Regions from separate parts of the Staphylococcus sp. IVB6214 genome, predicted to be linked through region 3. Evidence: predicted binding sites of a transcription regulator. Region 3 holds the regulator's gene; each other region holds the start of a gene.
What was found. The regulator LexA, encoded in region 3, represses DNA repair genes until DNA is damaged. The targets are predictions, from matches to a motif close to CGAACATATGTTCG.
Positions count from the first base shown of each region.

Region 1 (3,294 bases), 330 kb from region 3:
CAGATCCGAGCAACATTTAAAGCGTGGAAAAAAGAGACGTATACGTAAATTACCATTTGTTATTTTAGCAGTGATTCTATTTATTGTTGTAGCGGTTATTTATTGTGTGAGCAGCTACCATAAAGGATTAGAAGTTGCAAAACAGCATAACGAAAGCCCAAAACTACATAAGTTTAATGGTGTTTCTAAAAATGACGGTAAAGCAACAGTGCTTATTTTAGGAGCAGACTTAGAGGATGGCGGTGTTTCTCGCACAGACTCTATTATGATTGCACAGTACGATTATATAAAGAAAGATATGAAGATTATTTCAATTATGCGTGATATTTATGCAGATATTCCAGGCTATAATAGTTATAAAATTAACACAGCCTATTCACTTGGTGGCGCAGAATTGATGCGCAAAACTTTGAAAGAAAACTTAGGCATTGAGCCAGAGTATTACGCAACATTGGACTTTAAGGGATTTGAAGCAATGATTGACGAATTGAGCCCGGATGGTGTGCCAATTGACGTTGAAAAAGATATGTCAGAAAAGATTGGCGTATCGTTAAAAAAAGGAAAGCATAACTTAAACGGTAAAGAGTTGTTAGGATATGCAAGATTCCGAAATGATGAAGAAGGAGACTTCGGTCGTGTTCGTCGACAGCAACAAGTGATGGCAGCATTGAAACAGCAGTTAACAGAACCGTCTTCCATCATAAAAGCACCAAAAATTGCGGGTATTATGCGTGGGTATGTAAGTACGAATATGCCTGATTCAGCCATTTATCAGACAGGGGTGAGCTTTATCATTCGTGGAGATAAAAATATCAAAACATTGAGCGTTCCTGTTGAAGGAAGCTATGAAAATATTACAACTAATGATGGTGGTGCGGCATTAGGCATTGATAAAAAAGAAAATAAAAAACGTATTCAGAAGTTTTTAAACGAAGAATAAGCGAACGGATACGAAAAAAGTAGTGAAGCAAATCTACATTTGTAGACAGCTTCACTACTTTTTTTATGAATTTGAGACATCATCACTTGGTATTTCATGAAATTGATAAGCGATGTCCGAGAGTCTCTATTGATCTGCTTTACGTGTACCGCCTAAACCATAATGTGTAGGTTTCATTTCTTCAATAACGACTGAGATAGCATCACGTTTGGCATTTGTTGTTTTTTCGACAGCATCTGTTACTTCAGTAACTAAGTTTTTAAGTTGTTCATCTGTACGACCTTCTAATAATTTGACTGTTACAATTGGCATATGAGTAGCTCCTCTCTGTATAAAATCACTTATATTATAGCATTTTTAGTTAATGGTTGCGGAGAATTATGAAAAACTCGTATGATAGTAGGGAGATCATAGAAAAAATATGGAGGGTTTTACAATGGGCTTCGATAACATCTTGACATCACTAGGTATAGAAGGCATGAAAGTATTGATTCATCTGGATCAACAGTCGTATTCAGTTGATGAGAAAATCACAGGATACATTAAACTAAAAGCAGGTATGAGTGATCAAAATGTGACACATATCGAATTAAAATTGCTAGAAAAGTATGAGAATGATGATGAAACAAGTGAATTCACTTACTTAACAAATGAACTTGATCGCTTTGTCATTGATGAATCATTCACAATTGATGTTAAAGAGCAGAAAAAAATACCATTTACGCTGACACCAGAGTCATTAAACTTTAGATCAAATACAAGTAAAGTATTTTTAAATACACATGTTTATATTGATTTAGGTATTGATGAAGAGGTAGAAGCGGAAGTACCGTATCAGCGATAAAATTACTTTGAATACAGATGACTGAATGGATGTACGATATATTTTCAGTCATCTGTTTCTTTTTGTGAACGAGCGAGAAATTCTACTTGATAACAGAACGTATGTTCGGTATATTGGAAGTAGAATAATTGAAATAGGTGATACAAATGTATGATTATCATTTGTTAGAGGATCGAGATATATTGTGCATTGATCAAAAGAGTTTTTTTGCTAGTGTATCGTGCATAGATAAAGGGCTGAATCCAATGACGACGAAATTAGCAGTTGTTGCAGATACGAAGCGACAGGGATCTGTCGTTCTTGCAGCAACACCCCCTTTGAAAGCTTTAGGAATCAAAACAGGGTCACGTCTATTTGAAATTCCACAGAGACGTGATATTTATATTATTAATCCGAGTATGCGTCGTTATTTAGACATATCATTGAAAATTTCTAAAATTGCATTGAAATATGTCCCGGCAGAGGATTTGCATCAATATAGTATTGACGAGTTTTTTATGGATGTAACAAAAAGCTATCATCTTTTTGCGCCGGATCTTCAAGCATTTTGTCAGCGTTTAATTGCCGAAATTTATCAAGAGACAGGTGTGCATTGTGCAGTTGGTATCGGGTCGAATATGTTGTTGAGCAAGGTTGCTTTAGACAATGAAGCGAAGTCGAACCCAACTTTTATCGCAGAGTGGCGCTATGAAGATGTGCCTAAAAAACTATGGCCGATTGCACCTTTGCAAAATTTTTGGGGGATTAGCAATCGTACAGCCAAAAAATTAAATCGCCGCGGCATTTTTAATATTGGTCAGTTAGCGATGTATCCACATGCAAACTTAAAACGTGAATTTGGTATTATCGGTACGGAACTCCACCTGCATGCTCATGGAATTGATGAGAGTAGAGTCAGTGAACGATATATCACACGAATGCCTTCAATATGTAAAAGTCAAATTTTAATGCGTGATTATCAATATTCTGAAGCAATGGTGGTGATGCAAGAATTAGTAGAAGATGTGATGAGTCGTTTAAGAGTCAAAGGTTTACTAGCCAAAACGATTCACTTTTCTCTTGGTTATAGCGCAGGAGATGGTATATCTAAACAATATACCATGAAGGAAGGGACGAATCTCGAACGTGTTGTGATGAAAGACATTAAATATTTAGCTGATAAGTTCTGTGACAAATCTGAATGGTATCGCACTTTGAGTGTGTCGGCGTCACATTTCATTCCTGAACAAGTGCAACAATTGAATCTTTTTGTCGATCCACTACAACAAGAGCGTGAAATACGCTTAGCCAAGACGATTGACGCCCTTCATCAAAAATATGGGAAAGGCATCGTCTCTAAAGCTATCTCCTATACGTCTGCTGCAACAAAACATGGCAGATTGGGATTGATGGCCGGTCATAAAATGTAGCAGTGAAGATGAGAGAATAAATGTGACTCTAGAAAACTGATAAAGGATGTTGCAAGTCCTAAATACTGTTGTCACACGCACATGCTCATTCTATTTAATAC
Region 1 covers NZ_CP094723.1:1,019,011-1,022,304, forward strand. The annotation lists gene MUA51_RS04910 (LCP family protein) at 1-940, shown strand, start outside; gene MUA51_RS04915 (2-hydroxymuconate tautomerase) at 1,067-1,252, opposite strand; gene MUA51_RS04920 (sporulation protein) at 1,377-1,784, shown strand; gene MUA51_RS04925 (Y-family DNA polymerase) at 1,931-3,193, shown strand.
Region 1: the regulator LexA is predicted to act here: its motif matches at 1,879-1,892, upstream of MUA51_RS04925 (Y-family DNA polymerase).

Region 2 (3,294 bases), 370 kb from region 3:
GATTATCAGGTTCTTAGAGCAGAAGTTTATGACGTCATATAGTATTAAGTAGTTGAACAAGGAGGAAACGGGAATGAAAGTTTGTATTATTGGTGTGGGATCGGAGCTGCTACTCGGTCAGATTGCGAACACGAACGCGCAGTATATATCACGTGTATTGAACGAAGCAGGTCATCACGTATTAGAACATATTGTAGTGGGAGATAATCCGGATCGTTTGAGACGTGTGACAGAACGTGCGATTGCGCAATATGATGCCGTGATTTTTACGGGTGGTCTCGGACCGACAAAAGATGACTTAACGAAGCAAACCGTTGCAGAAGTAATGAGTAGACAGTTAGTTATGGATTATGAAGCTTTAGCATTTATTGAATCTTATTTCGCTTCACAAGACAAGGTGATGACACCGAACAATAAACAACAAGCGCTCGTTATTGAAGGCTCTGATGTGTTGGCGAATCGTGTCGGCATGGCACCAGGTATGTATATTGTGTATGACGATACACATATTGTTATGTTACCGGGACCACCGAGTGAGATGAAGCCGATGGTAGACAATGAAATGATGCCATTCTTCGTACAATCGAATCAAACGATATTCTCAGAAGTACTCCGTTTTTGTGGAATTGGGGAGTCACAAGCCGAAACAGAACTTTTGGACTTAATCGATGCGCAAACGAATCCTACAATTGCGCCCTTAGCCGGGAAGCATGAAGTGACAATTCGTTTAACGGCAAGCGGTAAAAATACAGAAATATGTCAACAACTTATCGCACCTATTAAAACAGAAATCCTATCTAGAATTGGCACATATTATTATGGCTCAGATAATATTAAACCCGAAGAAGCGGTGATGCATGCCCAGCAAGAAACAGTAGCCGTATACGATGCAGTGACAGATGGCTATTTGAATGCACGATTAAAACAAGCAGACCAGCAGAATCGCATGCAAGGCTACATGTTACATCATTCAACATATATTGATATGGACGTCTCCATTGAAGACAAAGTACGCACGAGTGCATTGTTCGTCCAATCACTATTTGAGACGACACAAGCGGTCAGTCTCTTCGCAGAAAACGAAACAGTTTATATTGGGTTTTTAGATGGCCAATCATTTGAAATGAAAAATTTTAAAATGGCGTCATATCGCAACTTAATACGTGACCGCAGTCAAAATTATGTACTTATTGAATGGTTGCGATGGTTACAGAAATAAAAAGTACGTTTGTTCGCATGTACATCATAATACAACAAAAATACGAACAAATATTCGCTAAACTACTTGTAATTTTAAGTTGAAGCTTGTATAGTATATATAAATCTAAAAATAAAGACAGGCAAATAGAACGAATCACACATATAAAGCATAGAGCATGCGTATAAATCAACTCACTCTAGGAGGTACAATCATTGGATAATGAACGTCAGAAAGCATTAGATACAGTAATCAAAAATATGGAGAAGTCATTCGGTAAAGGCGCGGTAATGAAGCTTGGTGATAACAAAGACCGCAATGTCTCAACCATTTCAACAGGATCTGTAACATTAGATCATGCATTAGGTGTAGGTGGTTACCCGAAAGGACGTATTATCGAAGTATACGGGCCAGAGAGTTCAGGTAAAACAACCGTTGCGTTACATGCGATTGCAGAAGTACAGAAAAACGGCGGTGTTGCTGCATTTATTGATGCTGAGCACGCACTAGACCCTGTATATGCAGAGGCATTAGGTGTAGATATTAATAATTTATATCTTTCTCAACCGGATCACGGAGAGCAAGGCTTAGAGATTGCTGAAGCCTTTGTACGCAGTGGTGCTGTTGACATTGTGGTTGTTGACTCTGTTGCAGCATTAACACCGAAGGCAGAGATTGAAGGAGAAATGGGCGATACACACGTTGGTTTACAAGCACGTTTGATGTCACAAGCGTTGCGTAAATTATCAGCAGCCATTTCTAAATCAAAAACGACAGCTATCTTTATTAACCAAATTCGTGAAAAGGTTGGCGTTATGTTTGGTAACCCTGAAACAACACCAGGTGGTCGTGCATTGAAGTTTTATAGCTCTGTTCGTTTAGAAGTAAGACGTGCTGAACAGTTGAAACAAGGACAAGATATCGTTGGTAACCGCACTAAGATAAAGGTTGTAAAAAACAAAGTGGCACCACCATTCAAAGTAGCAGAAGTTGATATTATGTATGGTCAAGGTATCTCTCGACAAGGTGAATTAATCGACTTAGGTGTGGCACATGATATCGTTGATAAGTCAGGTGCATGGTATTCTTACAATGGTGAACGAATGGGTCAAGGTAAGGAAAATGTAAAACTTTTCTTAAAAGAGAACCCACAATTAGAAGCGGAAATCGATCAAAAATTACGTGAAAAACTTGGCATTGCTGGTGATGTTGACGCTGAAGCTGATGAACAATCAGAAGATGCAGACACATTGTTTGATGCATAATAGCTTATAGAATTAAGGGATGGAGTAGCACTGGCTATTCCATCTTTTGTTGTTTTAATTAGAACAAATAGATGTGTTACATATTTAGAATGAAATTTGAATAATTGATCATAACGCATGTACAGTAACTGAATAATTGCAGAGTTTATACGGACGCAAGTCTTGATTTTTCCGATTTTAAACCGTACAATTATGTATGTATGATTTTTAGTGATATTCATATAATCATATAGAAGTGTTTATATACAGAATCAAATCCTAGAAAAAGGAGGTGTTTGTGTGAATTTATTAACCCTCTCACTCATTTTGCTGGGTATTATTCTAGGAGTTGTTGCGGGGTATTTTATCGCTCAAAATTTAATATATCAGAAGCAGGTACAAGCGAAAAATACTGCTGAAGATATTGTTCAACAGGGGAAAAAAGACGCTGAAAATCTCAAAAAAGAGAAGTTGCTTGAAGCGAAAGAAGAGAATCAAAAAATTCGTGAACAAGTTGAAAGCGAACTTAGAGAACGTCGTGGTGAACTTCAACGACAAGAATCCCGACTTCTTCAAAAAGAGGAAAACTTGGAGCGAAAATCTGATTTACTCGATAAGAAGGATGAGATTTTAGAGCAAAAAGAATCTAAACTTGAAGAAAGACAACAACAAGTAGATGCAAAAGAGAGTAGTGTTCAATCAATAATAATGAAACACGAACAAGAATTAGAACGCATCTCCGGTCTCACACAAGAAGAAGCACGTAATGAGCAATTACAGCGTGTTGAAAATGAATTGTCACAAGATATTGCAGTGCTTGTTAAAGAAAAAGAACGTGAAGCAAAAGAAAAA
Region 2 covers NZ_CP094723.1:976,822-980,115, forward strand. The annotation lists gene MUA51_RS04745 (CinA family nicotinamide mononucleotide deamidase-related protein) at 74-1,219, shown strand; gene recA (recombinase RecA) at 1,414-2,463, shown strand; gene rny (ribonuclease Y) at 2,743-3,294, shown strand, end outside.
Region 2: the regulator LexA is predicted to act here: its motif matches at 1,263-1,276, upstream of recA (recombinase RecA).

Region 3 (3,294 bases):
TGCTAAACCACCAGAAACATGTAAAAGACTGTAAAGTAGTGCTGATCCATGTCCAGCAGATAAGACAAATCTGTCTCTATTAAAGTATTGATCAGCTTTTGGATTGAAATTCAAATGACGTGTCCATAACGTATAAGCCATAGGTGCTGCACCCATAGGAAGACCCGGATGTCCTGAATTTGCTTTTTCAATTGCATCAATACTCAAAGCACGCAGTGTATTCACTGCTAAACTATCATTTTTATCAAACATAAAATTACTTCCTTTCTTTTTCTTTTCATAGCTATATTATACCCGAAACATAGATTAGAAACCTAGCAAATCAATGCTTCAATTAAAATATTCATGAAAATAGTGTGACAGTTACTTTCTCAAATTGTTTTGCTTCTGAATTGATTTCAATTTTTCAGGCGTCACATCGTTACCTTGTGGGTCGATTATTTTTGTTTGTTCAATCTGAGCCTTGAAGCTACCGCGAAATGTCTCTAAATACTCACTTCTTAATTTAGATTGTTCTTTCGCCTCAATTTCTGTTAATCCTTGCTCTTTTTTCTTTCTTGCAAGTTCATTAATACGATTTAATTTATCTTGGCTTAACATACCGTATTACCTCCGTTAATTTCTTTATAAAAATATAACAGAAGTACTGTGGAAAACCAAACGATTCATTCTAACGAAAACATTGACATCATTGTCGTTCACTTAGAAATACTTACTCTACACAAATCAGTTTTCTTTATACTTAATTAAAGCATTATTTACTTAACGTAATAGCAAACACACTCTCTTCATTACTGTGATCAGGTGCTGCTTCATATTGTTCTGTATTTTTAAGTGAGTGATCTGTCATTTCGTACGTCTGTTCCACCTGTTCGTTTTGACTTGCCATAATAAAGAAAGCAAAACACAAGATGATAGAGACTAGGAATACAATTAAAAACAGTGTTAACTCGTGATATTTTTGTTGAATCATTCTCATACACTCCTCGAACATTTGTTTGTATTAGTAATCTAACAGAACAAGCGTTCCGTGTCAACAAAAAGACGAACAAATGTTTGTTCTTGTTCGTGTGATATGCTATAATAGCTTTAAATTCAATAGAGGAGTGCTATTTATGAGGGAATTAACGAAGAGACAGAGTGAAATATTTGAATTCATTAAACAAGTTGTACATTCTAAGGGATATCCACCGAGTGTTCGTGAAATAGGAGAAGCAGTTGGCTTAGCTTCAAGTTCAACTGTTCACGGTCATCTTTCTCGTTTAGAAGAAAAAGGATATATTCGTCGTGACCCAACGAAACCACGTGCTATCGAGATTGTGAGTGAACTCATGGGTGAACCAGTCAATATGGAAGCAACTATTTTCGTTCCAGTGATTGGAAAGGTCACTGCCGGTGTCCCAATTACGGCTGTTGAGAATGTAGAAGAGTATTATCCATTACCCGAACATTTCACTTCCACACATAACGGCCAAATTTTTATATTAAACGTTGTTGGTGACAGTATGATTGAAGCAGGCATTTTAGATGGTGATAAAGTGATTGTTAGAAGTCAATCTATCGCTGAAAATGGAGATATTATTGTTGCTATGACTGAAGAAGATGAAGCGACAGTAAAACGATTCTTTAAAGAGAAAAATCGTTATCGATTACAACCAGAAAATAGTATGCTCAGTCCTATTTATCTGGACCATGTGACTGTTTTAGGAAAAGTTGTCGGTCTTTTTAGAGAAATGTAGTTCGTTTTTCACCCTTTCTCTCAATGACACTCCTCAGTCAACGTCAAAAAAGCTCGGACACACGAATGATGTGTGTCCGAGCTTTTCTTATTAGTCTCTATCACCGTTAAAAATTGAGTTTTTAACAATTACATAGTCCACTTTTCTTAATGCACCGACATCTTTACCGCCTGCATAAGAGATAGAACTTTGTAAGTCTTCTTGCATTTCTTTCAATGTATCTTGAAGTGAACCTTTATGTGCAACAAACATTTTTTTGCCTTCAACGTTTTTACGTTCACCTTTTTGATACTCAGATGCACTACCAAAGTATTCTTTATACTTTTTGCCATCCATTTCGACTGTTTCACCTGGTGACTCTTCATGCGCTGCAAATAATGAACCAATCATTACCATTGATGCACCAAAGCGAACTGATTTAGCGATATCGCCATGCGTACGGATACCACCATCTGCAATAATTGGTTTACGTGCTGCTTTACTGCAATGGTTAATTGCAGCTAATTGCCAGCCACCTGTACCGAAACCTGTTTTGATTTTTGTAATACAAACACGACCTGGTCCAATACCAACCTTCGTTGCATCTGCACCTGCGTTTTCTAGTTCACGAACACCTTCTGGCGTCCCTACATTACCAGCGATAACGAATGTTTCTGGTAAGTGCTCTTTTATGTGTTGAATCATATTGATAACTTGATCTGAATGACCGTGAGCAATATCAATTGTGATATACTCTGGTTTCAATCCTTCAGCTTTAATGTTTTTAACAAATTCAAATTCAGGGTCTTTTACACCAACTGAGATCGAAGCGAATAAACCTTTCTCATGCATGCGTTTTATAAATGGAATACGTGCTGCTTCATCAAAACGGTGCATAATGTAGAAATAATCATTTTCCGCAAACCATTCTGCCAACTGTTCATTCATAACCGTTTGCATGTTTGCAGGTACAACAGGTAATTTAAATCTTCTAGGCCCAAATTGGATAGATGTGTCAATTTCTGAACGACTTTTCACGATGCTTTTGTTTGGAATTAGTTGTATATCTTCATAATCAAAAATTTTCATGTTTAAAAAACCCCTCATTTATTTTATCCATATGATAATATACTATCATTAACGGATAAAGTAAACAAAGGGAAGCAATTTTACCAGCTAGATTTTTTAACGCCAGGTATTTGGCCTTTATGTGCATACTCGCGGAATGAAATTCTAGACATTTCAAATTTACGCATCACACCACGTGGACGACCTGTTACTTTACATCTTCTTGTCAATCTTGTTGGTGATGAATCACGTGGAAGTTTACGAAGTGCTTCATAATCACCTTTCGCTTTTAATTCACGTCTTAATTCAGCGTATTGCGCAACTAACGCTTCACGCTTTGCTTCTTTTGCTATTTTAGACTTTTTAGCCATATTTATACCACCTTTTTATAAATCGTAATCATTACGTTTTATATATTAGCATATTTTCTTTTATAAACGCAAGATAAAATGTTGGCAAATATAAAAAAGCGTGATAAAATAATAAATCGTAATGGTTTCAATTTATT
Region 3 covers NZ_CP094723.1:1,348,723-1,352,016, forward strand. The annotation lists gene tkt (transketolase) at 1-252, opposite strand, end outside; gene MUA51_RS06490 (DUF896 domain-containing protein) at 364-600, opposite strand; gene sosA (DNA damage-induced cell division inhibitor SosA) at 755-973, opposite strand; gene lexA (transcriptional repressor LexA) at 1,116-1,739, shown strand; gene guaC (GMP reductase) at 1,830-2,807, opposite strand; gene rpsN (30S ribosomal protein S14) at 2,888-3,157, opposite strand.